Regions from separate parts of the Neobacillus oceani genome, predicted to be linked through region 2. Evidence: a T-box and tRNA genes for the amino acid it is inferred to sense, from the RefSeq annotation. Region 2 holds a T-box; the other regions hold tRNA genes.

What was found. The T-box of region 2 lies ahead of pheS (phenylalanine--tRNA ligase subunit alpha). A T-box ahead of a tRNA ligase gene usually reads a tRNA of that ligase, here a tRNA-Phe.
Region 1: it encodes a tRNA-Phe, which carries the amino acid that the T-box ahead of pheS (phenylalanine--tRNA ligase subunit alpha) is inferred to sense. The anticodon was not compared.
Region 3: it encodes a tRNA-Phe, which carries the amino acid that the T-box ahead of pheS (phenylalanine--tRNA ligase subunit alpha) is inferred to sense. The anticodon was not compared.

Annotation. Positions count from the first base shown of each region.
Region 1 is NZ_CP143543.1:816,500-826,270, reverse strand. Features, by position in the region: gene V1499_RS04095 (S8 family serine peptidase) at 1-29, opposite strand, end outside; gene V1499_RS04090 (short-chain fatty acid transporter) at 680-2,098, opposite strand; gene V1499_RS04085 (hypothetical protein) at 2,511-2,696, opposite strand; tRNA gene V1499_RS04080 (tRNA-Leu) at 3,095-3,176, opposite strand; tRNA gene V1499_RS04075 (tRNA-Cys) at 3,205-3,279, opposite strand; tRNA gene V1499_RS04070 (tRNA-Gly) at 3,286-3,360, opposite strand; tRNA gene V1499_RS04065 (tRNA-Gln) at 3,366-3,440, opposite strand; tRNA gene V1499_RS04060 (tRNA-His) at 3,462-3,537, opposite strand; tRNA gene V1499_RS04055 (tRNA-Trp) at 3,553-3,626, opposite strand; tRNA gene V1499_RS04050 (tRNA-Tyr) at 3,634-3,718, opposite strand; tRNA gene V1499_RS04045 (tRNA-Thr) at 3,726-3,801, opposite strand; tRNA gene V1499_RS04040 (tRNA-Phe) at 3,828-3,900, opposite strand; tRNA gene V1499_RS04035 (tRNA-Asp) at 3,906-3,982, opposite strand; tRNA gene V1499_RS04030 (tRNA-Met) at 3,986-4,059, opposite strand; tRNA gene V1499_RS04025 (tRNA-Val) at 4,222-4,297, opposite strand; tRNA gene V1499_RS04020 (tRNA-Glu) at 4,304-4,378, opposite strand; tRNA gene V1499_RS04015 (tRNA-Ser) at 4,395-4,485, opposite strand; tRNA gene V1499_RS04010 (tRNA-Asn) at 4,492-4,566, opposite strand; rRNA gene rrf (5S ribosomal RNA) at 4,583-4,698, opposite strand; rRNA gene V1499_RS04000 (23S ribosomal RNA) at 4,813-7,745, opposite strand; rRNA gene V1499_RS03995 (16S ribosomal RNA) at 7,978-9,529, opposite strand.
Region 2 is NZ_CP143543.1:3,163,482-3,173,252, reverse strand. Features, by position in the region: gene thrS (threonine--tRNA ligase) at 1-495, shown strand, start outside; gene V1499_RS16040 (YsnF/AvaK domain-containing protein) at 538-1,413, opposite strand; ribosomal protein L20 leader region at 1,677-1,810, shown strand; gene infC (translation initiation factor IF-3) at 1,907-2,410, shown strand; gene rpmI (50S ribosomal protein L35) at 2,427-2,627, shown strand; gene rplT (50S ribosomal protein L20) at 2,663-3,022, shown strand; gene V1499_RS16020 (DUF1294 domain-containing protein) at 3,125-3,391, shown strand; gene V1499_RS16015 (sigma-w pathway protein ysdB) at 3,385-3,783, opposite strand; gene V1499_RS16010 (dUTP diphosphatase) at 4,170-4,655, shown strand; gene V1499_RS16005 (M42 family metallopeptidase) at 4,730-5,815, shown strand; gene sspI (small acid-soluble spore protein SspI) at 5,857-6,069, opposite strand; gene V1499_RS15995 (TrmH family RNA methyltransferase) at 6,186-6,953, shown strand; T-box leader at 7,054-7,293, shown strand; gene pheS (phenylalanine--tRNA ligase subunit alpha) at 7,367-8,404, shown strand; gene pheT (phenylalanine--tRNA ligase subunit beta) at 8,436-9,771, shown strand, end outside.
Region 3 is NZ_CP143543.1:3,325,510-3,335,280, reverse strand. Features, by position in the region: rRNA gene V1499_RS16910 (23S ribosomal RNA) at 1-1,155, shown strand, start outside; rRNA gene rrf (5S ribosomal RNA) at 1,395-1,510, shown strand; tRNA gene V1499_RS16900 (tRNA-Val) at 1,520-1,595, shown strand; tRNA gene V1499_RS16895 (tRNA-Thr) at 1,619-1,694, shown strand; tRNA gene V1499_RS16890 (tRNA-Lys) at 1,829-1,904, shown strand; tRNA gene V1499_RS16885 (tRNA-Leu) at 1,914-1,995, shown strand; tRNA gene V1499_RS16880 (tRNA-Gly) at 2,006-2,080, shown strand; tRNA gene V1499_RS16875 (tRNA-Leu) at 2,087-2,175, shown strand; tRNA gene V1499_RS16870 (tRNA-Arg) at 2,187-2,263, shown strand; tRNA gene V1499_RS16865 (tRNA-Pro) at 2,273-2,349, shown strand; tRNA gene V1499_RS16860 (tRNA-Ala) at 2,361-2,436, shown strand; tRNA gene V1499_RS16855 (tRNA-Met) at 2,461-2,537, shown strand; tRNA gene V1499_RS16850 (tRNA-Ile) at 2,596-2,669, shown strand; tRNA gene V1499_RS16845 (tRNA-Ser) at 2,691-2,783, shown strand; tRNA gene V1499_RS16840 (tRNA-Met) at 2,882-2,955, shown strand; tRNA gene V1499_RS16835 (tRNA-Asp) at 2,959-3,035, shown strand; tRNA gene V1499_RS16830 (tRNA-Phe) at 3,045-3,120, shown strand; tRNA gene V1499_RS16825 (tRNA-His) at 3,141-3,216, shown strand; tRNA gene V1499_RS16820 (tRNA-Gly) at 3,230-3,303, shown strand; tRNA gene V1499_RS16815 (tRNA-Ile) at 3,309-3,385, shown strand; tRNA gene V1499_RS16810 (tRNA-Asn) at 3,545-3,619, shown strand; tRNA gene V1499_RS16805 (tRNA-Ser) at 3,624-3,714, shown strand; tRNA gene V1499_RS16800 (tRNA-Glu) at 3,720-3,791, shown strand; gene V1499_RS16795 (glucose-1-phosphate adenylyltransferase) at 4,610-5,755, shown strand; gene V1499_RS16790 (sugar phosphate nucleotidyltransferase) at 5,777-6,829, shown strand; gene V1499_RS16785 (TraR/DksA C4-type zinc finger protein) at 6,911-7,669, opposite strand; gene V1499_RS16780 (GNAT family N-acetyltransferase) at 7,915-8,460, shown strand; gene V1499_RS16775 (1,4-dihydroxy-2-naphthoate polyprenyltransferase) at 8,536-9,471, opposite strand.

The DNA.
Region 1 (9,771 bases), 2.2 Mb from region 2:
AGGAATATTGCAGTAAATCTTTTACCCATGTTCTTCCCCCTTAATGTTTTTAAAAAAGAAAATAGCAGAGAATATCCTCCTTCCGCAGTATTCGACTGAAAAAATTAAATTTTCAGTATAATGATACTATACTAAATTCCTATTTTTGGTGGTAGCGTAAAAAGTCATAGGTCTTAAGTAAGTGATTTTTCGAATATAGAATGTTTTTGTAGGAAAAAAGCGAATGTTGTCAATTCAAGGGTTTTTTTAGACTTAATATCAGGTTTTTAAGTAAAAACTTTCGAGAAAAAAAGGGGAATTTCCCGAAAAATTATTAGACGTAAAAGAAAATAAGTTGTGGAATTAGGTATTTTGGCACGAGGAATTGATAATGAATTTAAATGGAATATTTATTGAGAGAAGAAAAAAAAGACTCTTCACGATTAAGTGAAAAGCCTTAATAAAGCAAAATTCTAGTCAATAGTTGAAACCTGTGGCCGGGGTATAATATGCCTTCTAACTCCTTCATATATAAGGGTTCATTGTGGACTTGTGAAAAATTTGTGTAAAATATCTTTTTCATTTTTTAATACTTTTTTTAAAAAGTCCAAATGATATATGTAATAAATTTGAATCTGGGCTGAATTTTGCAATAAAACACCTCGACCAGTATAAAACTGAGTCGAGGTATTAACATAAATTACTGGAAGACTGGAGCAACATACGGCAGTGTTTTTGCTAAAATCCAAACTAAGAAAAGTACAACTGGAACATGAAAAATCAATTGTAATATAGAGTAACCAGCGAGGTCCTTAGCCTTGATCCCCAATACTCCCAGTAAAGGTAACATAAAGAACGGGTTAACCATGTTAGGGAGTGCTTCTGTCGCATTATATACTTGCACGATCCAAGCCATGCTAACATTTAACTCTTTCGCAGCCTCGAGCAAGTACGGTGCTTCAACAATCCATTTTCCCCCACCTGAAGGTAGAAAGAGCCCTAGAACAGCTGAATAGATCCCTGCAATGACTGGGAAAGTATTTTCAGTCGAAATGGAAAGAAAGAAGTCTACTAATACATCGTTAAGTCCTGAATTCATTAAAATTCCGAAAATCCCTGCATATAATGGAAACTGTATAAGTACTCCACTAATAGCAGGTACTGAGTTAGATACTGAATTCAAAAAGTTCCTCGGTGTCCAGTGCAAAAGCAACCCAAACATTAAAAGTATGAAGTTATAATTATTGAGATTTAGTGCTGCGATTGGACCTACATCAGCCATTATGTATCCAATATAAAGAAAACCTAGAGTAACTAATAAGATCGTTAATATTGGGCTATATTCCAACCATTCTCCTGGTCTATCACCCTTCTTTTTTTCAAGAGATTCTATCCGGCTATAATCAAGACCAGCCATTTCCGCAGTCTTTGCCTTGTCCTTATTTGGTGCGGACACATATGCAAGCCAAACGGATAAAACAATTAGAACAACAATCATGACTAAGTTCTGCCAAGTGAAAATCGTTTCCGACATTGCAATCGTACCACTAATTTCATACAATTCAGGAGGAATGGAAGATTTCGTTGCCATTAATAATGCTGCTGATGAAGAAAGCCCTAATGCCCAAATACTTCCAAGACCTAAGAACCCTGCTGCTGCCATGGCTCGATAATCGACACCCTTGACTCGATTACTGATTTCTTTAATCAGGATACCACTAAACACTAAGCTAAATCCCCAACTAATTAATGATGTAACTAAGGCAAAGAATGCTACAAAAGCTACAGCTACTTTCGGTGATTTAGGAATTGTCGCCATCTTAGCAATGAGCTTATGAACAGGTTTTGAAGAAGCCACTACGTAGCCTGTAATAATAATAAAAGCCATTTGCATTGTAAAAGGAATCAAATCCCAATAGTGTTTTCCAAAATCGACCCCCACCTCGACAGGAGTCCTTCCCATTAATAAAGCAATTATTGCAACGATCACAACTGCAACTGCAGCAAAAATATACGCATCTGGAAACCACTTCTCACTCCAATTTGCTAAAGAAATACCCATACGTTCCAGTCTGCCTGATTGTTCCCCCTGTTTTGCGATTTTCTTCTCTTTTTCCAACAAGCACACACCTTTCTAATTATTTTCCAATTAAAATAATTTTAGAGTATGGAATTGTGTTCTTAATAATTGGAATATTAAAAAATCATTACTTCCATCTTACAATACAACTACTTAAAGTCAATTAGAAAAACTCGAGTCTTGTAAAAAAGTGTCGTAAAAATTGTCACCTTCTATCTAGTTTTAGTATGTCCCGAAAAAAATAGGTATGACATCCATATCTCGTGCAATTTTTGGGTTATGACACCAAATAAAAAGTCCAAAAATATTGCTTCGATTGGTATCGTTATAAAAAAATATATAAAAACGCTCAAGAACACTGATACACCAATGTTCTTGAGCTATATTACGGATATTACTTAACTAAAGCATTCAAAAATGATGGTGGGGTCGAACCGATACTCCTCACGGATCACGGGTTTTGAGTCGTGCCGATATGTATATACATTAAAAAGTCCGTTGAAACGGTGTCTACATCACGAGAAGCAATCCGAATGAGAACGGCTACGTTTCGGGAAAGTACCCTATAATAGCTAAGTATATCGACCGATGCAATATAATAAAAGTAATGTCCGGTAAACCTCGATAACCTGGACATTAACAACGCCCGCCACATTAGCCACGTATAACTTCCGCATCCTGCTCGATGTGCATTTTGCTACGTCAGCTTGTCCACTTAATGCACACTGCCAGTTACCTCGTATGTATAGGCGGCCACCTTAACGAGCGTAAATTCGAATTTCGCACTCCTTAACCCAAAGTTCTAACGGATTCCCTCAAAATCCAGATAATCGGAGCGCAGGCTGCAACAGTGCTTCGACATGTCCTCCGTCATAGATAGTTCGTTCTGGCGTCTAGTACAGGCCATAATGACGTCCCCATTACAGTGTTATTCGTTTCCACCGCGTACGATTTTAATTGCTGGATCGTTCCGCATAAACGAAAAAACGCCGTTCTACATCTTGTGTAGAACAGCGTCATTTCAACGTTTTCAGATACCGGTGGCCGGGGTCGAACCGGCACTCCTTTCGGAACACGATTTTGAGTCGTGCGCGTCTGCCAATTCCGCCACACCGGCATAATAAAATGAATTGGACTTTGTATGATGGAGGCGGCAACCGGATTCGAACCGGTGAATAAAGGTTTTGCAGACCTTTGCCTTACCACTTGGCTATGCCGCCGAATAATGGAGCGGAAGACGGGATTCGAACCCGCGACCCCCACCTTGGCAAGGTGGTGTTCTACCACTGAACTACTTCCGCATAAATGGCTGGGCTAGCAGGATTCGAACCTACGAGTGACGGAGTCAAAGTCCGTTGCCTTACCGCTTGGCTATAGCCCAATATCAATATTTAAACATAAATGGGGCGATCGAGGGGAATCGAACCCCCGAGTGCCAGAGCCACAATCTGGTGCGTTAACCACTTCGCCACGACCGCCATTATTGGGAAAATTGGCAGGGGTAGTAGGAATCGAACCCACACCAAAGGTTTTGGAGACCTTCGTTCTACCTTTAAACTATACCCCTGTATAAATGGTGGTGGGGGACGGATTCGAACCGCCGAACCCTGAGGGAGCGGATTTACAGTCCGCCGCGTTTAGCCACTTCGCTACCCCACCGAAAAAATGGTGCCGGCTAGAGGACTTGAACCCCCAACCTACTGATTACAAGTCAGTTGCTCTACCAATTGAGCTAAACCGGCATAGTGAATATAAATTAAATTAAATATGGCTCAGGACGGAATCGAACCGCCGACACAAGGATTTTCAGTCCTTTGCTCTACCGACTGAGCTACTGAGCCATAAATGGCGGTCTGGACGGGACTCGAACCCGCGACCTCCTGCGTGACAGGCAGGCATTCTAACCAACTGAACTACCAGACCAAATTGCGGGGGCAGGATTTGAACCTGCGACCTTCGGGTTATGAGCCCGACGAGCTACCGGACTGCTCCACCCCGCGACGATAAAAAAATATTACATTTTTGTCATGCTCATTGGGAGCATTGACTGTCCCCATCTCAGTAGGCTAACTCAAGAAGCAGCTCGATGGGTACAACTCGCAGTTTAATCAGTGAGGCAACGCTCGTTGCTCCACCCCGCGACAATAAAAAATATAAACCTATGGTGGAGGATGACGGGATCGAACCGCCGACCCTCTGCTTGTAAGGCAGATGCTCTCCCAGCTGAGCTAATCCTCCAATGTATGGTGACCCCTACGGGATTCGAACCCGTGTTACCGCCGTGAAAGGGCGGTGTCTTAACCGCTTGACCAAGGGGCCAGTATTAAAATATATATGGCGGAGAGCAAGGGATTTGAACCCTTGATACGCGGTTAGCGTATACACGATTTCCAATCGTGCTCCTTCGGCCACTCGGACAGCTCTCCATTTGTTGGCTCCGCAGGTAGGACTCGAACCTACGACCGATCGGTTAACAGCCGATTGCTCTACCACTGAGCTACTGCGGAATAGTATTTAATCAAAGCCCGGCAGCGTCCTACTCTCACAGGGGCAAGGCCCCAACTACCATCGGCGCTGAGAAGCTTAACTTCCGTGTTCGGTATGGGAACGGGTGTGGCCTTCTCGCCATAACTGCCAGACATTGAATCAGACATACTTTATTATAATACCTTTTCAGGTTTTTTCAAGTGGAAATTTCATTCCCTCAAAACTGGATAATTTTCAGAAGAAGTTCGGAAGAACGAGCAATCTATTTGGTTAAGTCCTCGATCGATTAGTATCAGTCAGCTCCACACGTCGCCGTGCTTCCACCTCTGACCTATCAACCTGATCATCTTTCAGGGATCTTACTTCTTACGAATGGGAAATCTCATCTTGAGGGGGGCTTCATGCTTAGATGCTTTCAGCACTTATCCCGTCCGCACATAGCTACCCAGCGATGCCTTTGGCAAGACAACTGGTACACCAGCGGTGCGTCCATCCCGGTCCTCTCGTACTAAGGACAGCTCCTCTCAAATTTCCTGCGCCCACGACGGATAGGGACCGAACTGTCTCACGACGTTCTGAACCCAGCTCGCGTACCGCTTTAATGGGCGAACAGCCCAACCCTTGGGACCGACTACAGCCCCAGGATGCGATGAGCCGACATCGAGGTGCCAAACCTCCCCGTCGATGTGGACTCTTGGGGGAGATAAGCCTGTTATCCCCGGGGTAGCTTTTATCCGTTGAGCGATGGCCCTTCCATGCGGAACCACCGGATCACTAAGCCCGACTTTCGTCCCTGCTCGACTTGTAGGTCTCGCAGTCAAGCTCCCTTGTGCCTTTACACTCTGCGAATGATTTCCAACCATTCTGAGGGAACCTTTGGGCGCCTCCGTTACATTTTGGGAGGCGACCGCCCCAGTCAAACTGCCCGCCTGACACTGTCTCCCACCCAGATCATGGGTGCGGGTTAGAATTTCAATACAGCCAGGGTAGTATCCCACCGACGCCTCCACCGAAGCTGGCGCTCCGGCTTCACAGGCTCCTACCTATCCTGTACAAGCTGTACCAAAATTCAATATCAGGCTGCAGTAAAGCTCCACGGGGTCTTTCCGTCCTGTCGCGGGTAACCTGCATCTTCACAGGTACTATAATTTCACCGAGTCTCTCGTTGAGACAGTGCCCAGATCGTTACGCCTTTCGTGCGGGTCGGAACTTACCCGACAAGGAATTTCGCTACCTTAGGACCGTTATAGTTACGGCCGCCGTTTACTGGGGCTTCGATTCAGAGCTTCGCTTGCGCTAACCCCTCCTCTTAACCTTCCAGCACCGGGCAGGCGTCAGCCCCTATACTTCGCCTTGCGGCTTCGCAGAGACCTGTGTTTTTGCTAAACAGTCGCCTGGGCCTATTCACTGCGGCTCTTCAGGGCTATGAACCCTAAAGAGCACCCCTTCTCCCGAAGTTACGGGGTCATTTTGCCGAGTTCCTTAACGAGAGTTCTCTCGCTCACCTTAGGATTCTCTCCTCGCCTACCTGTGTCGGTTTGCGGTACGGGCACCTTCCATCTCGCTAGAGGCTTTTCTTGGCAGTGTGGAATCAGGAACTTCGGTACTAAATTTCCCTCGCTGTCACAGCTCAGCCGTCACGGAAAGCGGATTTGCCTGCTTTCCAGCCTAACTGCTTAGACGCACATATCCGACAGTGCGCTTACCCTATCCTCCTGCGTCCCCCCATTGCTCAAACGATGAAGAGGTGGTACAGGAATATCAACCTGTTGTCCATCGCCTACGCCTTTCGGCCTCGGCTTAGGTCCCGACTAACCCTGAGCGGACGAGCCTTCCTCAGGAAACCTTAGGCATTCGGTGGATGGGATTCTCACCCATCTTTCGCTACTCATACCGGCATTCTCACTTCCAAGCGCTCCACAGGTCCTTCCGGTCCTGCTTCAACGCCCTTGGAACGCTCTCCTACCACTGACATCGAAGATGTCAATCCACAGCTTCGGTGATACGTTTAGCCCCGGTACATTTTCGGCGCAGAGTCACTCGACCAGTGAGCTATTACGCACTCTTTAAATGGTGGCTGCTTCTAAGCCAACATCCTGGTTGTCTAAGCAACTCCACATCCTTTTCCACTTAACGTATACTTTGGGACCTTAGCTGGTGGTCTGGGCTGTTTCCCTCTTGACTACGGATCTTATCACTCGCAGTCTGACTCCCACGGATAAGTCTTTGGCATTCGGAGTTTGTCTGAATTCGGTAACCCGATGGGGGCCCCTAGTCCAAACAGTGCTCTACCTCCAAGACTCTCACTACGTGAGGCTAGCCCTAAAGCTATTTCGGAGAGAACCAGCTATCTCCAGGTTCGATTGGAATTTCACCGCTACCCACACCTCATCCCCGCACTTTTCAACGTACGTGGGTTCGGTCCTCCATCCAGTGTTACCTGGACTTCAACCTGGACATGGGTAGATCACCTGGTTTCGGGTCTACGGCCACATACTCATTCGCCCTATTCAGACTCGCTTTCGCTGCGGCTCCGCCTCTTCGGCTTAACCTTGCATGGGACCGTAACTCGCCGGTTCATTCTACAAAAGGCACGCCATCACCCATGAACGGGCTCTGACTACTTGTAGGCACACGGTTTCAGGATCTCTTTCACTCCCCTTCCGGGGTGCTTTTCACCTTTCCCTCACGGTACTGGTTCACTATCGGTCACTAGGGAGTATTTAGCCTTGGGAGATGGTCCTCCCGGATTCCGACCGGATTTCACGTGTCCGGCCGTACTCAGGATCCACTCAGGAGGGAACGAAGTTTCAGCTACAGGGCTTTTACCTTCTCCGGCAGGCCTTTCCAGGCCTCTTCGCCTACCCCGTTCCTTTGTAACTCCATGTAGAGTGTCCTACAACCCCGGAAGGCAAGCCTTCCGGTTTGGGCTATGTCCCGTTTCGCTCGCCGCTACTTGGGGAATCGCGTTTGCTTTCTCTTCCTCCGGGTACTTAGATGTTTCAGTTCCCCGGGTCTGCCTTCAATACCCTATGGATTCAGGTAAAGATGCCACCCCATTACGGATGGCGGGTTTCCCCATTCGGAAATCTCCGGATCAAAGCTCACTTACAGCTCCCCGGAGCATATCGGTGTTAGTCCCGTCCTTCATCGGCTCCTAGTGCCAAGGCATCCACCGTGCGCCCTTTCTAACTTAACCTAAAAGGTCATTCCACTCTGTTTACCAGAGAGAAAACTAAAATGGCGATCACTCGGTTCTTCTTGGTTACTTCTTCTTAACATTATCCAGTTTTCAAGGAACAAACTTTGCCCGAAAGGGCAGAGTCAAAAAAAGCTTTGAAGGATTGCTCCCTCAAAACTAAACAAACAAGCGGCCAACATCACAGTCCCGAAGGACTGAGTTCCGATTGCCTTAAAGGCAATATCCTTAGAAAGGAGGTGATCCAGCCGCACCTTCCGATACGGCTACCTTGTTACGACTTCACCCCAGTCATCTGTCCCACCTTAGGCGGCTGGCTCCTTACGGTTACCCCACCGACTTCGGGTGTTACAAACTCCCGTGGTGTGACGGGCGGTGTGTACAAGGCCCGGGAACGTATTCACCGCGGCATGCTGATCCGCGATTACTAGCGATTCCGGCTTCATGCAGGCGAGTTGCAGCCTGCAATCCGAACTGAGAATGGTTTTATGGGATTGGCTCCACCTCGCGGCTTCGCTGCCCTTTGTACCATCCATTGTAGCACGTGTGTAGCCCAGGTCATAAGGGGCATGATGATTTGACGTCATCCCCACCTTCCTCCGGTTTGTCACCGGCAGTCACCTTAGAGTGCCCAACTGAATGCTGGCAACTAAGATCAAGGGTTGCGCTCGTTGCGGGACTTAACCCAACATCTCACGACACGAGCTGACGACAACCATGCACCACCTGTCACTCTGTCCCCCGAAGGGGAACGTCCTGTCTCCAGGAGTGTCAGAGGATGTCAAGACCTGGTAAGGTTCTTCGCGTTGCTTCGAATTAAACCACATGCTCCACCGCTTGTGCGGGCCCCCGTCAATTCCTTTGAGTTTCAGCCTTGCGGCCGTACTCCCCAGGCGGAGTGCTTAATGCGTTTGCTGCAGCACTAAAGGGCGGAAACCCTCTAACACTTAGCACTCATCGTTTACGGCGTGGACTACCAGGGTATCTAATCCTGTTCGCTCCCCACGCTTTCGCGCCTCAGCGTCAGTTACAGACCAGAGAGCCGCCTTCGCCACTGGTGTTCCTCCACATCTCTACGCATTTCACCGCTACACGTGGAATTCCGCTCTCCTCTTCTGCACTCAAGCCCCCCAGTTTCCAATGACCCTCCACGGTTGAGCCGTGGGCTTTCACATCAGACTTAAGAGGCCGCCTGCGCGCGCTTTACGCCCAATAATTCCGGACAACGCTTGCCACCTACGTATTACCGCGGCTGCTGGCACGTAGTTAGCCGTGGCTTTCTGGTCAGGTACCGTCAAGGTACCGGCAGTTACTCCGGTACTTGTTCTTCCCTGACAACAGAGCTTTACGACCCGAAGGCCTTCTTCGCTCACGCGGCGTTGCTCCGTCAGACTTTCGTCCATTGCGGAAGATTCCCTACTGCTGCCTCCCGTAGGAGTCTGGGCCGTGTCTCAGTCCCAGTGTGGCCGATCACCCTCTCAGGTCGGCTACGCATCGTCGCCTTGGTGGGCCATTACCCCACCAACTAGCTAATGCGCCGCGGGCCCATCTGTAAGTGACAGCCGAAACCGTCTTTCAGCTTCCCAACATGTGTTGGAAAGGATTATCCGGTATTAGCTCCGGTTTCCCGAAGTTATCCCAGTCTTACAGGCAGGTTGCCCACGTGTTACTCACCCGTCCGCCGCTAAAGTTTCAAAAGCAAGCTTTTGAAACTTCCGCTCGACTTGCATGTATTAGGCACGCCGCCAGCGTTCGTCCTGAGCCAGGATCAAACTCTCCAAAAAAGAGTATGAGTTTAGCTCATAAAGTTACGTTGGCTAGTGATCCGAAGATCACTATATTATTGTTTGTTGACGCTTGTTTGTTTAGTTTTCAAGGAACAATATTACTCATCACCGCGAGTTCCGTTTACGCGGAAACTCACCGTGTCGCATTGAGGCGACTTTTATAATATATCATAACCTCAATTACTGTGTCAATAACTTTTTTATCCGCCGCTTACGAACTATTTAGTGGTTCGTATCGC
Region 2 (9,771 bases):
ACAGCGCTTGGCAAGGATGAAACTTTGTCGACTGTCCAGCTTGACTTCCTGCTTCCGGAGCGATTCGACCTTACTTATGTCGGCGAGGATGGCAAGCAGCACCGCCCGGTTGTTATCCACCGCGGCGTTGTATCGACGATGGAACGTTTTGTTGCGTTCTTGATCGAGGAATACAAGGGAGCATTCCCTGCTTGGCTCGCTCCTGTCCAGGTCCAGGTCATTCCGGTATCTCCGTCCGCCCATTATGAGTATGCGCGCAAGGTTCAGGAGCAGCTTCAGATGGAAGGGTTCCGGGTTGAAATGGATAACCGCGATGAAAAGATTGGCTATAAAATCCGTGAAGCGCAAATGCAGAAAATTCCTTTCATGCTTGTCGTTGGCGACAAAGAAGTCGAGGAAGGCGCAGTCAATGTCCGTAAGTATGGCGAACAAAAGTCGGAAACGATGCCATTTGATGAATTTGCTTCAATCTTGAAAGAGAATGTAAAACGATAAACACAAAAACAGCTGCCGGCCTTATGCCGGCAGCTATTTTTGTTAGAGTCGATCGGTGCGGTCGTTGTCCAACACGTCCCGTTTCTTATCAAAGTCGGTGTTGCCCTCCGATTCGATATGCGCCTCTTCACGCTTGACGTTTTCGACAACCTTTTCGGTCGACTGGACTTCCTTTTTGCCGATAACGAGTTCTTCCGTTACGACAGGCCTTTTTGTGACTTCTACTTTTTCTTCAACGATCGGAACGCGGATCGTTTCATCGTCACCAATTTCCCCGGCGTCGGCATTGTAACCGTCAACCTCGCGCCGCTCAACGTAGAACTCTTCGCGGGTTACAGGGACATTGACAGACTCCTGTTCCTCGACTATGTCCTTGTGAACCTTCACTTCGCCAGTCTGGACACGATTCTTTTGGACGTCGAGCTGCTCTTCACGAAGCTTTAACGTACGTTCATCCTCCGCATCAAGCCTGTCGATATCCACCCCGCTCCGGGAAAATCCAGAGACGTCTTGGCCCGTATACCCGAACCGTGTTCCCTCGTCTACAACCTGACCGGAAACTCCGGTATCCTCGAACAGGACAATCCGGCCTGCTTCCAAATCTCCTGCATATTCACGGGCTTCGCTTTCCCGAAGCCCGAATCCGACAAGGCGGTCGTAATAGGAAGCTTCACCGGTGTCGTCAGGCCCTTCAAAAGCGGATGCCAGACTTTTGAAAAATCCTCTGTTGTCCGTCGTCGCATCCTCGTTCAATGTTTCCTCCCGTAAGCCCGTCAAATTTCCGAGATGTTCCATGGTGCCGTCTGTTTTTCCGAATACGGACAGGTTGCTTAGAGTATTGCCTTCCTTTTGGTAACGGTCAATTGCTTCTATGAGTTCCTCTTCACTGTTGTAAACTCCAACTACTCGTTTTGCCATTTTCGATCACCCTCCAAAAATTTTTTGGACGGCCCTCAAAAGAGGGCGTATGTGCCGTTTTCCCTTTATACCGCGATGGAAAACAAACAAACGGTGGCAATGGCGGATTTTTTTGGAAATAGTTTTCGACATTTCCAAAATTCATTATTGAACTTTGTTAAATGGTCTGGTACAATAACTAACGTTGCCTTTTATAAAACAGCATGATTGACACCCTGATTGGGGTATGGTATAGTTTACAAGGTGAAAGTGAATACGAAATTTAGGGAAAGAAGAAGCACCCGCTTCTCACCTGGCTGACGCCTAGGCAGTTGGCAGGTTTTACGTGACTGGTTTTTTACAAAACCTTTTCTGTTCGTAAAAGTGTGGGTGTATGCATCCGCGCTTTTTTTAATGCAATAAAACCTGTCCGGCCTGGAGCTGGAAGCCCTTTGCCCCGGACAACGTATTCGTTATTAAACCTTGGAGGTGGCTAACTATTAGCAAAGACCAAATGTTGTTGAACGAAGGCATTCGCGCCCGGGAGGTTCGCCTGATTGACCAGAACGGGGAGCAGCTTGGAATCAAAACGAAATTTGAAGCTCTTGAAATCGCAGGCCGTGTGAATCTTGATTTGGTGCTGGTAGCACCAAATGCAAAACCGCCGGTAGCCCGGATCATGGATTACGGCAAATTCAAATTCGAGCAGCAAAAGAAAGATAAAGAGGCGCGCAAGAACCAGAAAATCATTACAACGAAAGAGGTACGCCTCAGCCCGACCATTGATGAGCACGACTTTAACACAAAGCTTCGTAATGCGATCAAATTCCTTGAAAAAGGCGATAAAGTAAAAGCATCGATCCGCTTTAAGGGCCGTGCAATCACCCATAAGGAAATTGGCCAGCGCGTGCTGGACCGTTTCGCCCAAGCGTGCAAGGACGTTGCGACGATCGAATCCCATCCAAAAATGGATGGCCGGAGCATGTTCCTGGTTTTAGCACCTAAAAACGACAAGTAACAAGGAGGACTTCCCAATGCCAAAAATGAAAACTCACCGCGGCGCTGCCAAGCGTTTCAAAAAGACCGGATCTGGTAAACTGAAGCGTGGCCACGCTTATACAAGCCACTTGTTCGCGAACAAGTCCACAAAAGCAAAGCGTAAGCTTCGCAAATCAGCAATGGTTTCTAAAGGTGACTTCAAGCGCATTCGCCAGTTGTTGGACAATCTTAAGTAATATCGAGCGATCGATTCATATAGGAGGGAAAATACATGCCACGTGTAAAAGGCGGTACTGTTACGCGCAAGCGTCGTAAAAAAGTTCTTAAATTAGCAAAAGGTTATTTCGGTTCAAAACATACATTATACAAAGTTGCAAACCAGCAGGTTATGAAATCCCTGATGTACGCATACCGCGACCGTCGCCAGAAGAAGCGCGACTTCCGCAAACTTTGGATTACCCGTATCAACGCAGCTGCACGCATCAACGGCCTTTCCTACAGCCGTTTAATGCATGGCCTGAAGCTTGCGGGCATCGAAGTAAACCGCAAAATGCTTGCTGAGCTTGCTGTCAGCGACGCAGCGGCATTCGCAGAACTTGCAAACGCTGCTAAGAAGCAATTTGAAAAATAAGCACAACTGTAAAGCCATTTCCTAAAAAGGGAATGGCTTTTCTGCTATATTATTTAGTTGTGGTGTTGGTAAATTTCAATTTACCTTCTTTTGGGGGAGGATATGGATTTGGTATTCGGATATCTCTTAATTATAAATATAATCGCCTTTCTCTTGATGGGAATAGATAAAAAAAGAGCCAGGCACGGTGAATTCAGGATTAGTGAGCGGACCCTTTGGCTTGCGGCGCTTGCCGGGGGTGCCGCGGGGGCAGCATTGGGTATGAATTATTTTAGGCATAAAACAAAGCACGCCGCTTTTAGATACGGCTTTCCTTTTTTGGCGCTTTTGGAAATCAGCCTAATTGTGTACCTAGAGTTTTTTCAATGAGAGCTGGACATGAGTTTGCGCAAATGATCCTTGACGGAGCCATTCCATTCAATTGAAGCATGAGGATACGATTTCGCCAATTCGCTTTTGATAAACAGGAAATCATCATGCGTCATGCCTTCAAGCTTATCCGCATCCTTTGGCCATAGGGAAATTGAGATAACTGCAAACGAATCGCCTGAAATTCCAAGGTATTTTTCGCCTTCAAATACAGCTCCTTTGTATGTAAGGAAAAAATTCTTTCTAGGATTTTCCTTATCGTCAAGGAGGAAAAAACGTTTCTGTTTTTTCGCGGATTCCAGCTTTCTCGTTTTACTGAAAATGATGTGTGCAATTCTTATAACAATAGAGGTTAACAAAACCAGTACTGTTACACGTAATACCATAATCAAATTCACGCCCTCCTGGCATTAGAAGCTTTTTGTTCCAATTTATATTTATCCGTAGCCCGTCTTCTAAGGTCTGGGGAAGCCTTTTTGGAAAACAAGGTGTGATGTCTTAGATGGTGCAGGAAACGTCCCTGGATTCACACGGATAAAGCACCCGCATGGCACTATTTTTGGTTTCGAAACCATTGTTGTATCCTATACATACGAAGCAAAAGGAAAAAGGTTCCCATTTCGGAGAGGATCGATTATTAACTAGCACGACCTTCGTGAATGGAAGTGCGAATTTTAAAAGTCCTTCAAGACCGTTTCGCCGGAAAAGATTTCTCAAAACGGTCTTGATTCTGAATAATTAACACTCTTGTTCACTTAAAACAACAGGGAGGATAGATATGAATCTCGAAAAATTATTTGATATGCAAAGAGCCCTTGATTCCTACATAGAGAAAAACAACGGGCTGGAAAACGAGGATTTGTTTGACAAGAAGGTCTTGGCCTTGCTCGTCGAAGTCGGGGAATTGGCCAATGAGACGCGCTGTTTCAAGTTCTGGAGCAAGAAGCCATCGTCACCCCGGGAAACCGTCCTGGAGGAATTTGTTGACGGCATCCATTTCATTCTATCGCTTGGAATCGAATCCGGATTCACTTCGGAAATTGAATTTACTGGCGAACCTAAACGGAATGTAACTGAACAATTCAACGATGTTTTCAGGGCGATTTCTTCTTTTCAAAAAAGCAGGTCGGAAAGCGATTATCGGACCCTGTTCCGTTCGTTTATGGGTCTTGCAAATCTTCTTGGCTTTGCAGCAACTAGAATTGAAGAAGCATACCGCGTGAAAAATGAAGTAAATTATGAAAGACAGCAAAACGGCTATTAGCAGAAAATTTTTACAAATATCCCGCCGTTTTGTATAATGAACTGGTCAAATACATAAAAAAGGGAGTCATAGGTATGGCACAACTGGATGAAACATTGCAAATGCTTAAAGCGCTCACGGATGCAAAAGGAATTCCGGGAAATGAGCGGGAAGTCCGCGAAGTCATGAAAGAGTATATTACTCCTTATGCCGACGAAGTTACAACCGATGGCCTCGGCAGCCTAATTGCAAAGAAAACCGGCAAGGAGGGCGGCCCGAAAATCATGGTCGCAGGCCACCTTGATGAAGTCGGATTCATGGTAACCCAGATTGATGAAAAGGGGTTCGTCCGCTTTCAGCCTGTTGGCGGCTGGTGGAACCAGGTTATGCTCGCTCAGCGCGTTACGATCGTTACACGTAAAGGCGATGTAACTGGGGTTATCGGATCGAAACCACCTCATATCTTGACAGCCGAACAACGGAAAAAGCCGGTCGAGATTAAGGATATGTTCATCGATATCGGTGCAACGAGCAGGGAAGAAGCTTCCGAGTGGGGGGTCCGCCCAGGTGACATGATTGTTCCTTACTTTGAGTTCACAGTCATGAAAAATGAGAAAATGCTGCTTGCAAAGGCATGGGACAACCGAATCGGGTGTGCGATTGCCATTGATGTCCTGAAGCAGCTTAAGGATGCGGACCATCCAAACGTCGTTTATGGCGTCGGCACGATCCAGGAGGAAGTCGGCCTGCGCGGCGCCAGGACAGCCGCTGCCAAAATCCAGCCTGATATCGGCTTTGGCGTCGACGTAGGGATTGCCGGCGATACTCCAGGGGTTACTGAAAAAGAAGCGCTTGGAAAAATGGGCAATGGTCCGCAAATCATTCTTTATGACGCGTCGATGGTCTCCCATAAAGGATTACGCGATTTCATCACCGATACAGCGGACGAACTAAATATTCCTTATCAATTTGATACAGTCCCAGGCGGCGGAACCGATGCAGGCGCCATCCATTTGTCACATAATGGCGTTCCATCTTTGGCGATCACAATTGCGACCCGCTACATCCATTCGCATGCGGCGATGCTGCACCGCGATGATTACGAAAATGCAGTTAAGCTTATTGTCGAGGTCATTAAACGCCTCGACAAGGAAACAGTCGAAAAAATTAAATTGGGCTAAAAGCAAAGCTCCCCTGACAACTGTCACGGGGAGCTTGTTTTTTAAGATTTTTTCAGTCCGCCTTCAAGAGCCTGCAGCATTTCTTTTTTCTCGTTTTCCGAAGAATTGTTCCAGATGATTTCAAATAAAACGCCAAGCCCCGGAAGCATTTTTTCCTCGCCATTCTGGATGGCGTCGACAATTGTGTCCTCAAGTTCCTGCTGGGTATTGTCGGCAATGTTATGGATAACAGCCGCGCGCAAATTAAGGTCCATTGTTTATCCTCCTTTTCAATTTTCATTCATCCCTATCTTTTTCTATTTCAGGTTTTAATATGTACAAGCGTTAAGCTATAATAGGAAAATGAGTGATAAAGAAAGGGGGGGCAGCTGTGAAACATAGCCAATCCGCCCAAAACCCTCAGGTGAAGCAATGGAAGAAGCTGTCCATGAAGAAAGAGCGGGACCGGTCCGGACTGTTTTTGGCTGAAGGGTTCCACCTTGTTGAAGAAGCAATCAAAAGCCCGGGCACAATTGCTGAGTTGATTATCTCCGAGGGAACCGACATCCCTCCCCGGATTGATTATAAGGATATTCCCGTAACTGTCGTGACGAAGGATATTTTTAAAAGCCTATCAGAAACAGAAACACCTCAAGGGATTATGGCGGTATGCAGGCAACAGTCCAGCCGAGATGAAATCGAAACCGCGGAAACGTTCCTTTTGCTCGATGCCGTCCAGGACCCAGGCAATCTCGGGACAATGATCAGGACCGCGGACGCCGCGGGAATTGATGTTGTCATTGCAGGAACAGGCTGTGTTGATATTTACAATCCAAAGGTGCTCCGTTCGGCCCAGGGAAGCCATTTTCACCTGCCAGTCCTGACCGGAAGGCTTGAGGAATGGATACCGAAGCTGATTGAAAAAGGCATCGCCGTATATGGCACCGCGCTTGAAGGGGCAAGGAATTATACCGAAGCCATGCCAGCGGAAAGGTTCGCGCTCCTTGTCGGAAATGAAGGGAATGGCGTTTCTAAAGATTTTTTGGAAAAAACGACCGAAAACCTGTATGTCCCGATTTACGGAAAAAGCGAGTCGCTGAACGTCGCCGTCGCGGCCGGTGTGCTGTTATATTATTTGCGGTTGCATAAGGACCAATAAAAGAAGGGTAACCAGCAAAGTTTTGGCAGCATAGATTATTCAACCGAAACAGTTTGAAACAAAAGCGGAAATAAGATATAATAGCAACTAAATTTATACAAGAAAAACAATGACGGAGAAAAGTACCTTGACTGTAGCCTTTTAGGGAAAAAGTGCCCTGGACTGAAAGCACTTTTAGGCAAAAGCAAGCGAAGTTCACCTCCCGAGTTGGCACCGGGACCATCCGGAATGGATGTAAAGGTGCGCCGGCAGAAGCCGTTATCTCAATGAAGCGAACACGAATGTTCTATACATACGTGTTTACAAGGGTGGTACCGCGAACACAAGCCTCGTCCCTTATTTGGGATGGGGCTTTTTTTGTTTTCCAAAAAAGCACCGTACTTAGCCCGATTGATAAAAGGAGGAATATATCCATGCAGGAAAGATTGACGGAATTGCAAAATGAAGCCATTGAAAAAGTGGCCCAGGCGTCAAGCCTGAAGGAATTGAACGATGTCCGTGTCGCCTATCTCGGCAAAAAAGGGCCAATCACAGAGGTGTTGCGCGGAATGGGCAAGCTGTCCGCGGAAGAACGCCCGAAAATGGGGGCGCTTGTCAACGAGGTGCGTGAAGCGATTGAAGCGGAAATTTCGGCTAAGCAGCAGCAGCTTGAAGAAGTGGCGGTCAATGAGCGTTTGGCTTCGGAAACAATTGATGTGACTTTGCCCGGCAGGCCGGCCAGAACCGGAAGCCATCATCCATTAACGAAAATTATCGAAGAAATTGAAGACCTGTTCATCGGCATGGGCTACCAGATCGCCGAAGGGCCGGAGGTTGAAAAGGATTATTACAACTTTGAAGCCCTTAACCTGCCAAAAGGCCACCCAGCGCGTGATATGCAGGATTCCTTCTATATTACTGAAGAAACACTGCTTCGAACCCATACTTCACCTGTCCAGGCAAGGACGATGGAAAAACAGGGCGGCAAAGGTCCAATCCGGATTATTTGCCCTGGGAAAGTATACAGGCGCGACAATGACGATGCGACCCATTCACACCAATTCATGCAAATTGAGGGCCTTGTTGTCGGTGAAAATATCCGGATGAGCGATTTGAAAGGGACGCTTGCCGAGTTTGCGAAAAAAATGTTCGGCGAGGACCGCGAAATCAGGCTTCGTCCAAGCTTCTTCCCGTTCACCGAACCATCTGTTGAAATGGACATTTCCTGCAAAATTTGCGGCGGCCATGGCTGCAGCGTCTGCAAGGGAACCGGGTGGATTGAAATCCTCGGCGCCGGTATGGTTCATCCGAACGTCCTTGAAATGGCCGGATATGACTCGAAAAAATATACAGGGTTTGCTTTCGGCATGGGGCCTGAGCGAATCGCGATGCTGAAGTACGGAATTGACGATATCCGCCATTTCTATACGAACGATATCCGGTTCCTGAAACAGTTTTCGAGGCAGGAATAGACTCAATTTTTAAAAAAGGGAGGCTTTAAACATGTTTGTTTCATATAAATGGCTCCAGGATTATGTTGATTTATCCGGCATAACGAGTGAAGAGCTTGCGGAAAAAATTACGAAGAGCGGAATAGAGGTTGAGGGTGTCGAAACTCTTAACGAAGGCATCACAGGGATTGTAATCGGGCATGTCCTTGAGCGCGAACAGCATCCTAATGCGGATAAGTTAAGCAAATGCCTTGTTGATATCGGTGAGGAATCCCCGGTTCAAATCATTTGCGGCGCGCCGAACGTTGCGAAAGGGCAGAAGGTAGCCGTCGCAAAAACGGGCGCGGTACTGCCAGGAAATTTCAAAATTAAAAGGGCAAAACTCCGTGGCGAAGAGTCGAACGGAATGATTTGCTCGCTGCAGGAACTTGGCATGGAAGGCAAGATTGTTCCAAAGGAATACGCGGAAGGTATCTTCGTTTTCCCGGAAAGCGTAACGCCTGGAGAAGATGCCATCGCTTCGCTTAACCGGGATGATAAGGTTCTTGAACTCGGACTTACACCGAACAGGGCCGACTGCTTGAGCATGCTTGGGGTTGCCTATGAAGTCGGCGCGATTTTGGAAAGGGAAGTAAAGTTCCCTGAAATCAAGCTGGACGAAGCCGGCGAAAAAGCTTCCGATTATATAAAAGTAACCGTCGAAGCGAAAGAAGACAATCCATTGTACGCGGCGAAAGTAATCAAGAATGTCAAAATCGGCCCGTCACCGCTTTGGATGCAGACGCGCCTCATGGCGGCAGGGATTCGCCCGCACAACAATGTTGTCGATATAACAAACTATATTTTGCTTGAATACGGCCAGCCGCTCCATGCATTCGACTATGATAAGCTGGGCTCGAAGGAAATCCTCGTCCGCCGCGCTCATGAGGGAGAAACGATTGTAACGCTGGACGATTCAAAGAGGACGCTCACTTCCGACCATCTTGTTATCACGAATGGGACAGAGCCGGTCGCGCTTGCAGGCGTGATGGGCGGAGCGAATTCGGAAGTGAGTCCATCTACAACGACTGTCCTGCTTGAGTCGGCCTATTTTACAGGAAGCACAATCAGGAAGGCGTCGAAGGACCACGGGCTTCGCAGTGAAGCAAGTGCCAGGTTTGAAAAGGGAGTGGATCCAAACAGGGTGCGTGAAGCGGGTGAAAGGGCCGCGGCACTCATGGCCGAGTACGCTGGCGGCGAGGTACTCGAGGGCACTGTCGTAGCGGATGCACTTAAAGTAGAACCGGCGGTCGTTTCAATTACGATGGAAAAACTGAACTCCGTCCTTGGAATGCAGCTTTCAATCGATGAAGTGACAGACATCTTCGCAAGGCTGAAGTTTGACGTGT
Region 3 (9,771 bases), 160 kb from region 2:
CTGAAGAGCCGCAGTGAATAGGCCCAGGCGACTGTTTAGCAAAAACACAGGTCTCTGCGAAGCCGCAAGGCGAAGTATAGGGGCTGACGCCTGCCCGGTGCTGGAAGGTTAAGAGGAGGGGTTAGCGCAAGCGAAGCTCTGAATCGAAGCCCCAGTAAACGGCGGCCGTAACTATAACGGTCCTAAGGTAGCGAAATTCCTTGTCGGGTAAGTTCCGACCCGCACGAAAGGCGTAACGATCTGGGCACTGTCTCAACGAGAGACTCGGTGAAATTATAGTACCTGTGAAGATGCAGGTTACCCGCGACAGGACGGAAAGACCCCGTGGAGCTTTACTGCAGCCTGATATTGAATTTTGGTACAGCTTGTACAGGATAGGTAGGAGCCTGTGAAGCCGGAGCGCCAGCTTCGGTGGAGGCGTCGGTGGGATACTACCCTGGCTGTATTGAAATTCTAACCCGCACCCATGATCTGGGTGGGAGACAGTGTCAGGCGGGCAGTTTGACTGGGGCGGTCGCCTCCCAAAATGTAACGGAGGCGCCCAAAGGTTCCCTCAGAATGGTTGGAAATCATTCGCAGAGTGTAAAGGCACAAGGGAGCTTGACTGCGAGACCTACAAGTCGAGCAGGGACGAAAGTCGGGCTTAGTGATCCGGTGGTTCCGCATGGAAGGGCCATCGCTCAACGGATAAAAGCTACCCCGGGGATAACAGGCTTATCTCCCCCAAGAGTCCACATCGACGGGGAGGTTTGGCACCTCGATGTCGGCTCATCGCATCCTGGGGCTGTAGTCGGTCCCAAGGGTTGGGCTGTTCGCCCATTAAAGCGGTACGCGAGCTGGGTTCAGAACGTCGTGAGACAGTTCGGTCCCTATCCGTCGTGGGCGCAGGAAATTTGAGAGGAGCTGTCCTTAGTACGAGAGGACCGGGATGGACGCACCGCTGGTGTACCAGTTGTCTTGCCAAAGGCATCGCTGGGTAGCTATGTGCGGACGGGATAAGTGCTGAAAGCATCTAAGCATGAAGCCCCCCTCAAGATGAGATTTCCCATTCGTAAGAAGTAAGATCCCTGAAAGATGATCAGGTTGATAGGTCAGAGGTGGAAGCACGGCGACGTGTGGAGCTGACTGATACTAATCGATCGAGGACTTAACCAAATAGAAAAGCGGAGGCGACTGGTCAGCCTCGACAAGCGCTGGAAGGCCGGTAATTGAAGTCGTTCTTTGACTTCGATGGACGGACTGAAGCGACCTCGAGAGGCTAGGAGCCGCAGCTGGACAATAAGATTACCGTGTTCTTCTGAACTTCTTCTGAAAATTATCCAGTTTTGAGGGAATGAAATTTCCACTTGAAAAAACCTGAAAAGGTATTATAATAAAGTATGTCTGATTCAATGTCTGGCAGTTATGGCGAGAAGGCCACACCCGTTCCCATACCGAACACGGAAGTTAAGCTTCTCAGCGCCGATGGTAGTTGGGGCCTCGCCCCTGTGAGAGTAGGACGCTGCCGGGCATAAATGATGGAGGATTAGCTCAGCTGGGAGAGCATCTGCCTTACAAGCAGAGGGTCGGCGGTTCGATCCCGTCATCCTCCACCATATATTTAAATATCATTCATTATGCCGGTTTAGCTCAATTGGTAGAGCAACTGACTTGTAATCAGTAGGTTGGGGGTTCAAGTCCTCTAGCCGGCACCATTTTTGAGCCATTAGCTCAGTCGGTAGAGCAACGAGCAAAGCTTCATGCTTAAGCTGCGAGTTGTGGAGTAGAACGAAAGTTCTGCGGAGCATCTGACTGAAGTTAATATATATTTAGGGAGCATTCCCTGTACGAGCCATTAGCTCAGTTGGTAGAGCATCTGACTTTTAATCAGAGGGTCGAAGGTTCGAGTCCTTCATGGCTCACCATTTTCATATGCGGGTGTGGCGGAATTGGCAGACGCACTAGACTTAGGATCTAGCGCCGCGAGGCGTGGGGGTTCGACTCCCTTCACCCGCATTATTATCTTGCGGAAGTAGTTCAGTGGTAGAACACCACCTTGCCAAGGTGGGGGTCGCGGGTTCGAATCCCGTCTTCCGCTCCAGATTTAGCCGGGGTGGCGGAACTGGCAGACGCACAGGACTTAAAATCCTGCGGTAGGTGACTACCGTACCGGTTCGATTCCGGTCCTCGGCACCATTTAAAATTATGCGCCCGTAGCTCAATTGGATAGAGCGTCTGACTACGGATCAGAAGGTTATGGGTTCGACTCCTTTCGGGCGCGCCATATAGATTTCGGGAAGTAGCTCAGCTTGGTAGAGCACTTGGTTTGGGACCAAGGGGTCGCAGGTTCGAATCCTGTCTTCCCGACCATTTTTGAAAAAGGGGCCTTAGCTCAGCTGGGAGAGCGCCTGCTTTGCACGCAGGAGGTCAGCGGTTCGATCCCGCTAGGCTCCACCATTCATAAAATCACTTATATATTTTGGCGGTGTAGCTCAGCTGGCTAGAGCGTACGGTTCATACCCGTAAGGTCGGGGGTTCGATCCCCTCCGCCGCTACCAAAATTTTGTGCTTGACCAGACAGTTCAGAGCCGGATTCTTATAGTGATTGTATAATATGGACCTTTAGCTCAGCTGGTTAGAGCAGACGGCTCATAACCGTCCGGTCGTAGGTTCGAGTCCTACAAGGTCCATCAGATATTTTTATAATAAATGGAGGAATACCCAAGTCTGGCTGAAGGGATCGGTCTTGAAAACCGACAGGCGGGTTAAACCGCGCGGGGGTTCGAATCCCTCTTCCTCCGCCATTTATTTTTTATCCTCACGGGGTGGCATCGATCAAGCTGCGAGTTGTAGGAGAGTCAGCTCACTTAGAGCATGGCGCAACTTAATATCTTTTTATCGTCGCGGGGTGGAGCAGTTCGGTAGCTCGTCGGGCTCATAACCCGAAGGTCGCAGGTTCAAATCCTGCCCCCGCAATATGGTCTGGTAGTTCAGTTGGTTAGAATGCCTGCCTGTCACGCAGGAGGTCGCGGGTTCGAGTCCCGTCCAGACCGCCATTTTTTTATGGCTCAGTAGCTCAGTCGGTAGAGCAAAGGACTGAAAATCCTTGTGTCGGCGGTTCGATTCCGTCCTGAGCCACCATTATCAACCTTTTGGTAATGGCGGTTGTGGCGAAGTGGTTAACGCACCAGATTGTGGCTCTGGCACTCGGGGGTTCGATTCCCCTCAATCGCCCCATTTATTTTAATACGCGGGTGTAGTTTAATGGTAAAACTCCAGCCTTCCAAGCTGATGTCGTGGGTTCGATTCCCATCACCCGCTCCATATATGGGCCTATAGCTCAGCTGGTTAGAGCGCACGCCTGATAAGCGTGAGGTCGATGGTTCGAGTCCATTTAGGCCCACCATATTTTTATTTAGAATTATTATTCCGCAGTAGCTCAGTGGTAGAGACGAGCATCACACCTATGAATAAGCTGCGAGTTGTACACGCCGAGCCGCTTCTTGCGGATCTTTCTGAGGCGGGGACACAAAATACTATATAGGCGTATGGATATACTTATTATTCCGCAGTAGCTCAGTGGTAGAGCAATCGGCTGTTAACCGATCGGTCGTAGGTTCGAGTCCTACCTGCGGAGCCATTATGGGGAAGTACTCAAGAGGCTGAAGAGGCGCCCCTGCTAAGGGCGTAGGTCGGGTGACCGGCGCGAGGGTTCAAATCCCTCCTTCTCCGCCATATATGGCCCCTTGGTCAAGCGGTTAAGACACCGCCCTTTCACGGCGGTAACACGGGTTCGAATCCCGTAGGGGTCATAAAACTAGAAAGAGCAGCAGGCATTTTGCCAGCTGCTCTTTTTCGCATGTTCTTCTACTTCCTATATATATCCCATTGTACAGTGATGTATTGAGATCTTCATGGTGTGTGATCCCTTACTAGCTCCAATCAATTCCTATATATCTTTTCCCTATTTCAAAAAGTGGATTTTTGATGCAAATTCTCCTCTTTAAAAGTTTCAGAAAAGTTTTAAAACTTTTTGAGAAAACAGGTTATTCTTTTGAAAAAATAGGGTATAAGAAAGAATACTTTAAAATAAACTGAAAAATTTCTTCATTCTTCTCTTGTTTCCCTGAGTTGCTCTCCTTTTTTCCTCTATAGTTGGCAACTTTACATAACTTTTGCCTTTGGCGATTATACACTTCCCTGCCATAATTTTTTCGAGTTGACGGGCGGGTTTTTATCTTTTTATGAAGGAAAAATTGTCCGGTACGGAAGGATAGGGTGGAATTTCCGGGATTAATGGGAGATTCACTAATTTTTTGTCAATAAAGCGAAGAATTTTTGTCAAGGTATTGAGGCCGATAAAGAGAATTATTGTTAAAAAAAAGAATATCCATTTCAAAGGGATTTCAATGTTCAACAGCATGCAGTGGGCATGCTACTCCTTTTGAAAGTATGGACAAAGGCAGTAAAAGCTATTTGTTTTTACCTAAATAAGGGCTTTAATGGGAGAGCAAAGGGGTTCCAATCTTTCCAGTAAAATGCCGGGCAATTCAGACAAGGCCTCGACAGGATGGTTTTCATTCTTCGCTAGGGCTTTTGTTTTTGCCCAGAAAAGAGAGGAGCAGCCAAAATGGCAAAGAAAAGATGTGTGGCAATGCTGTTGGCGGGGGGGCAGGGCAGCAGGCTGAAAATGTTGACACGGAGTATCGCTAAGCCCGCAGTTCCGTTTGGCGGGAAATACAGGATTATCGATTTCACCTTAAGCAATTGCGCGAATTCAGGTATCGATACTGTCGGGGTTCTGACCCAATACCAGCCGATGGTGTTGAATTCATACATTGGAATCGGAAGCGCGTGGGATTTGGACAGGAAGGACGGAGGGGTAACGGTCCTGCCGCCTTTCAGCGAATCCTCCGAAGTGAAATGGTATACGGGAACCGCCTGCGCCGTTTACCAGAACCTGAATTACCTTAAGCAGTATGATCCGAAGTATGTCCTTATTTTATCTGGCGACCATATTTACAAGATGAATTATGAACATATGCTCCAGTACCACATTGAAAAAGGCGCCGATGCCACGATTTCGGTTATTGAGGTGCCTTGGGGGGATGCCAGCCGTTTTGGCATTATGAATACCGGCTCGGATATGAGAATCATAGAATTCGAGGAAAAGCCGGACGTTCCCAAAAGCAATCTCGCCTCAATGGGGATTTATATATTCAGCTGGGATGTGCTGAAAGAAAGCCTTGAAGCTGATTACGTAAATGCTGGCTCGAGCCATGATTTTGGTAAAGATGTCATTCCTCGGCTCGTTGAGGAGGGGAAGAGGCTTGTCGCCTATCCTTTTTCCGGGTACTGGAAGGATGTTGGGACGCTCGAAAGCTTTTGGGAGGCCAATATGGATTTGCTCGATGATACTTGCGGGCTTGATTTATTCGATAACGATTGGCGGATTTATTCAGTAAATCCAAATCATCCACCACAGTTCATTTCAAGTGATGCAATGGTTGTGCATTCACTGGTCAACGAAGGGTGTACCGTTGAGGGGGATATTGAACGCTCCGTTGTTTTCCAGGGGGTAACAATTGAAAAAGGGGCCGTCGTCAAGGATTCTGTCATCATGCCGGATTCCATAATCGGCAAAAACACGTTCATTGAAAGGGCGATTGTCCCTTGTGATATGGAAATTCCTGAGGGTACGGTTATTCGCCCGGAAAACGGGGAAGTTGTACTCGTTAATGATGAAATGATTAAACAGAGAGATTTAGCTACTTAATTTATCGAAGGAGGGGCAGAAATGAAAAAACAATTATTAGGAGTAATCGATGCAGCCACTTATCATGAAGACCTGCAAGAACTGCTGCCACACAGGCCGGTTGCCGCTCTGCCTTTTGCAGGTAGATACCGCCTGATTGACTTTGTCCTTTCCAGCATGGTGAATTCAGGAATCAGCAGTGTTGCAATATTTCCGAAGTCTGGTTATAGATCATTAATGGACCATCTTGGTTCGGGAAAGAATTGGGACTTAAACAGGAAGAGGGACGGTTTGTTCCTTTTCCCGGCTTCTCCATCAGATGCGGATAGAGAGTCCGGAATCGGCTGCTTTTCGCACTATGCCGAAAATCTTGATTTCTTTTATAGGAGCTCTCAGGAGTACACCTTGATTTCTAATTCATTCACCGTCATCAATACGGACTTCACCAGCCTATTGGATAAGCATATTGAGTGCGGATGCGATTTGACAGAGGTATATAAGAACGGACGGCCCCTTGATATTTATCTTCTTAAAACTTCGCTTCTTATTGATTTGGTCGAGAATCGGGCCGAAACCGGGTATACATGCATCAAAGATGTTTTTGAAGATTTGTCCAGCCCTTATAGCGTGTGCAGATATGAATATGAAGGCTATGCGAAAAGGGTGGAAACGATCCAGGGGTATTATAAAACGAGCATGGAACTGCTCGATGCACGTGTGTGGAGTACATTGTTCAAAAGGTCACAGCCGATCTTTACAAAAGTGAAGGATGAGCCGCCATCCCGTTATTATCCGGAGTCGTCGGTGAAAAGGAGCCTTATCGCCAATGGCTGCCAGCTGAAAGGGAAAATTGAAAATAGCATCATTTCAAGGGGAGGGACAATCGGGAAAGGCTCGATTATCCGGAACAGTGTAATTATGCAAAAGTGCCAGATTGGCGAAAGTTGCGTCCTGGATTGCGTAATCCTTGATAAAGATGTTTCGGTTGAATCTGGTACTGTCCTGATTGGGACTCCCGCGAATCCAATTGTCATTGGCAAGGGCTCTTACGTGGAAAATGCGAACTTGCCGGCGAAGTCACTTATGATTTTATAAGAAATCCGTGAATCGGCCACAGATTTTATAAAAATAGCCAGCTCCATAATTTCTAGGAGCTGGCTTTTTGGTTTGTATTGTTTATTTCTTTTTATCGTCTACATAACTGTCCTTCCGGTGGAAATGGACGTCCCCCATCTGCGAGTCAAGGCCTTTCCTGTCCAGTAAATTCTCCAAATCCTTCAACTTTTCATTGTTCGAATTGTACTTCCGGTTTCCGCCTTCCATATCGTTTGAAACAAATTCCTCAATGTCCTCGGGTGGAGCTTCTTCATTGATGCCGTTTCTGTATAGCTCCTCATAGCTGTCGTAATCGCCGACAAGATCCGAGGGCCCCTCGGATGTCCCGTAGCGTGCTACTTCTTCAAAGGAGTCGTTTGTATCGATGACTCCGCCTTCACTTCTTCCTCTGAAGGAATTCGGCAACGATGGGTCGAGGATATCCTCTTCAACAGGCCTGTCATTGGCGACGGTCCGCTCAGGAGTATGCTCGACGCAGTAGAGGGTGGAAGGTACGGCCTCCAAACGCTCGTATGGGATGTCTTTCCCGCATTCCCGGCAGACGCCGTAGGAGCCATCTTCTATTGCCGCGAGGGCTTCTTTAACCTTTCCGAGCTGTGAGTCGGCGTGGCCGTCCAGGGCGAAGTTCTTTTCCCTTTCAAAAAGCTCGGTTCCAAGGTCGGCGGGATGATTGTCATAGGAAGACAGTTCCCCGACCGTTTCGGTTTCGCCCTTGTCCCGATCTCCGTAGCCGTCCTTCATTTCCAGCTGCTGCTCCAGGGCCTTTTCTTCGTCCTTCAATAAATATTTCAATGAGTTTAATTGACTAGTGGTTAACATAGTTTATTCACATCCGTTTCCTTGCGAATTATCCTTTCTGTACTAAATTCCTTCCCCTTACGCCATGAGGCGAAACATTGTGCAAAGGATGGGGGATGAGAAGGATAGTATGGTTTGTGGGCCAATTTTTTTTAAAAAAAGAAAGCGGCCTTGTATGAATGCCAACAGGTGTATCGAGGGATTCATGCGTATGTTAGACTTGAAACCATAGAAGGCAAAGGGAAAGGGAGAGGCGCGGTATGGGAATATTGGTTACAAATGGAGCGCTTGTGATACGGAAGCTGCAAAAAGGGGATGCTAGCCTATTGGCAAAATGGCTTTCCGACCCGGCTGTCCTGGAGTATTATGAAGGCCGGGATAACCCGTTCGATTTGGCAAAGGTGCTAGACGTATTTTACCAGCCGGATGATGTTGAAATGAAATGCATTGTGGAGTATGAAGGAAAGGCGATCGGGTATATTCAGTATTACGGGCTTGGTGTGGAGACAAGAAGAGTTTATGGATATGGGGACGAGAATATTTTTGGAATGGATCAATTCATTGGGGAAAGTTCGTATTGGAATCGGGGCATTGGCACGGTCCTCGTTTCTGCGATGGCGGATTATTTGACCCGCGAGAAAAATGCGGATCGGGTCGTGATGGATCCCCAGGCCGGAAATGCCCGGGCGCTAAGGTGCTACGAAAAATGCGGGTTTAAAAAGGTCAGGCTTTTGCCAAAACACGAGCTGCATGAAGGGGTACACCGAGATTGCTGGCTGATTGAATATAGAAAAGCGCAAGCGCCCGTTTAGCGCCGTATGGACCTGTGGAGCTGCACAAATATTATCCGTTCTTAAAATATAAAAAAGCTCCCGCCGAAGCGGAAGCTAGATGAAATGGCCGATGAAGAGGCCAATGGATAGAAGGAATCCGAATATGGTGTTCGTCTGGGCAGTCGATTTCATTGCGGGCATCATCTGGATTGGGACTTTGCCAGCCTTGAAGCCTTTGATTGCATTTATGGCTTTCGGGGCGCTCAGGATGACGATTGCCGCCCATGGCGATGCGATGCCAAGCCCAATCATAATTATGACGAGAACGTAAGCGGCGATGAACATCGCTGCGAGGAAATGAATCGCGTTTTCCCTGCCAAGCAGGATTGCGAGTGTTTTCCTGCCGAATTCCTTGTCGCCATCATGGTCCCTGATGTTGTTGGCAAGCAGGATGGCGCCGACCAGGATGGAGACCGGAATGGAAACATAGACGCTTGTCGCCGTTACATATCCTGTTTGGATAAAGAATGAGATCAGGATGATTAGGCAGCCCATGAAGAAGCCGGCAAAGAGTTCGCCAAACGGGGTGTATGCAATCGGATATGGGCCTCCTGTATACAGGTAGCCCGCGAGCATGGACACGCTTCCGATGACGGCGATCCACCAGCTTGTTTCCATGCAAATATAGATGCCAAGCAGGACGGATATGCCGTAAAGGACAAGGGCAAGCTGCATGACAGTCCTTGGCTTGATCCCATCACGGACGATGGCGCCTCCTATGCCGACGGAATGCTCGTTGTCGAGGCCGCGTTTGAAATCATAGTATTCGTTGAACATATTTGTAGCCGCCTGGATGAGCAGGCAGGCGATCAGCATGGCAAAAAAGAGACCGAAATGAATTTTTCCTTCTTGGAGCGCAAGCGCGGTACCGAGGAATACCGGTACGAATGCCGCTGTCAATGTATGCGGCCTTGTCAATTGCCACCAGGCACGGAATCCTTGGTTCGATTCGGGAATATGGGGGGTGCCGGTCTGTACGTGTGGCTGCATGAAGAACACTCCCTTATGCTTTATTCAAATTTGTATTCTATTAAACTTATTCAAAAAACCACCAATCTTTAGTGTATGGAATTGCCAGGAGCCTGTCAATCACTTTTTCCTGGCAAATGGAAACATTCAGGTGGGGGTTCCTGCTGCCATGAAAATACATGTTTTTGTAATTTAAAGGTGAAGTTTTGGCCTGTTGAGAGCGGGATAAAAAGGGAAATGGCTTACTTTTGGCGGGGAATGGAAATTTCCAATGGTTTGCAGGTGGCGCTTGTCGAGCTTTGACGCAGAATGCGTTATAAT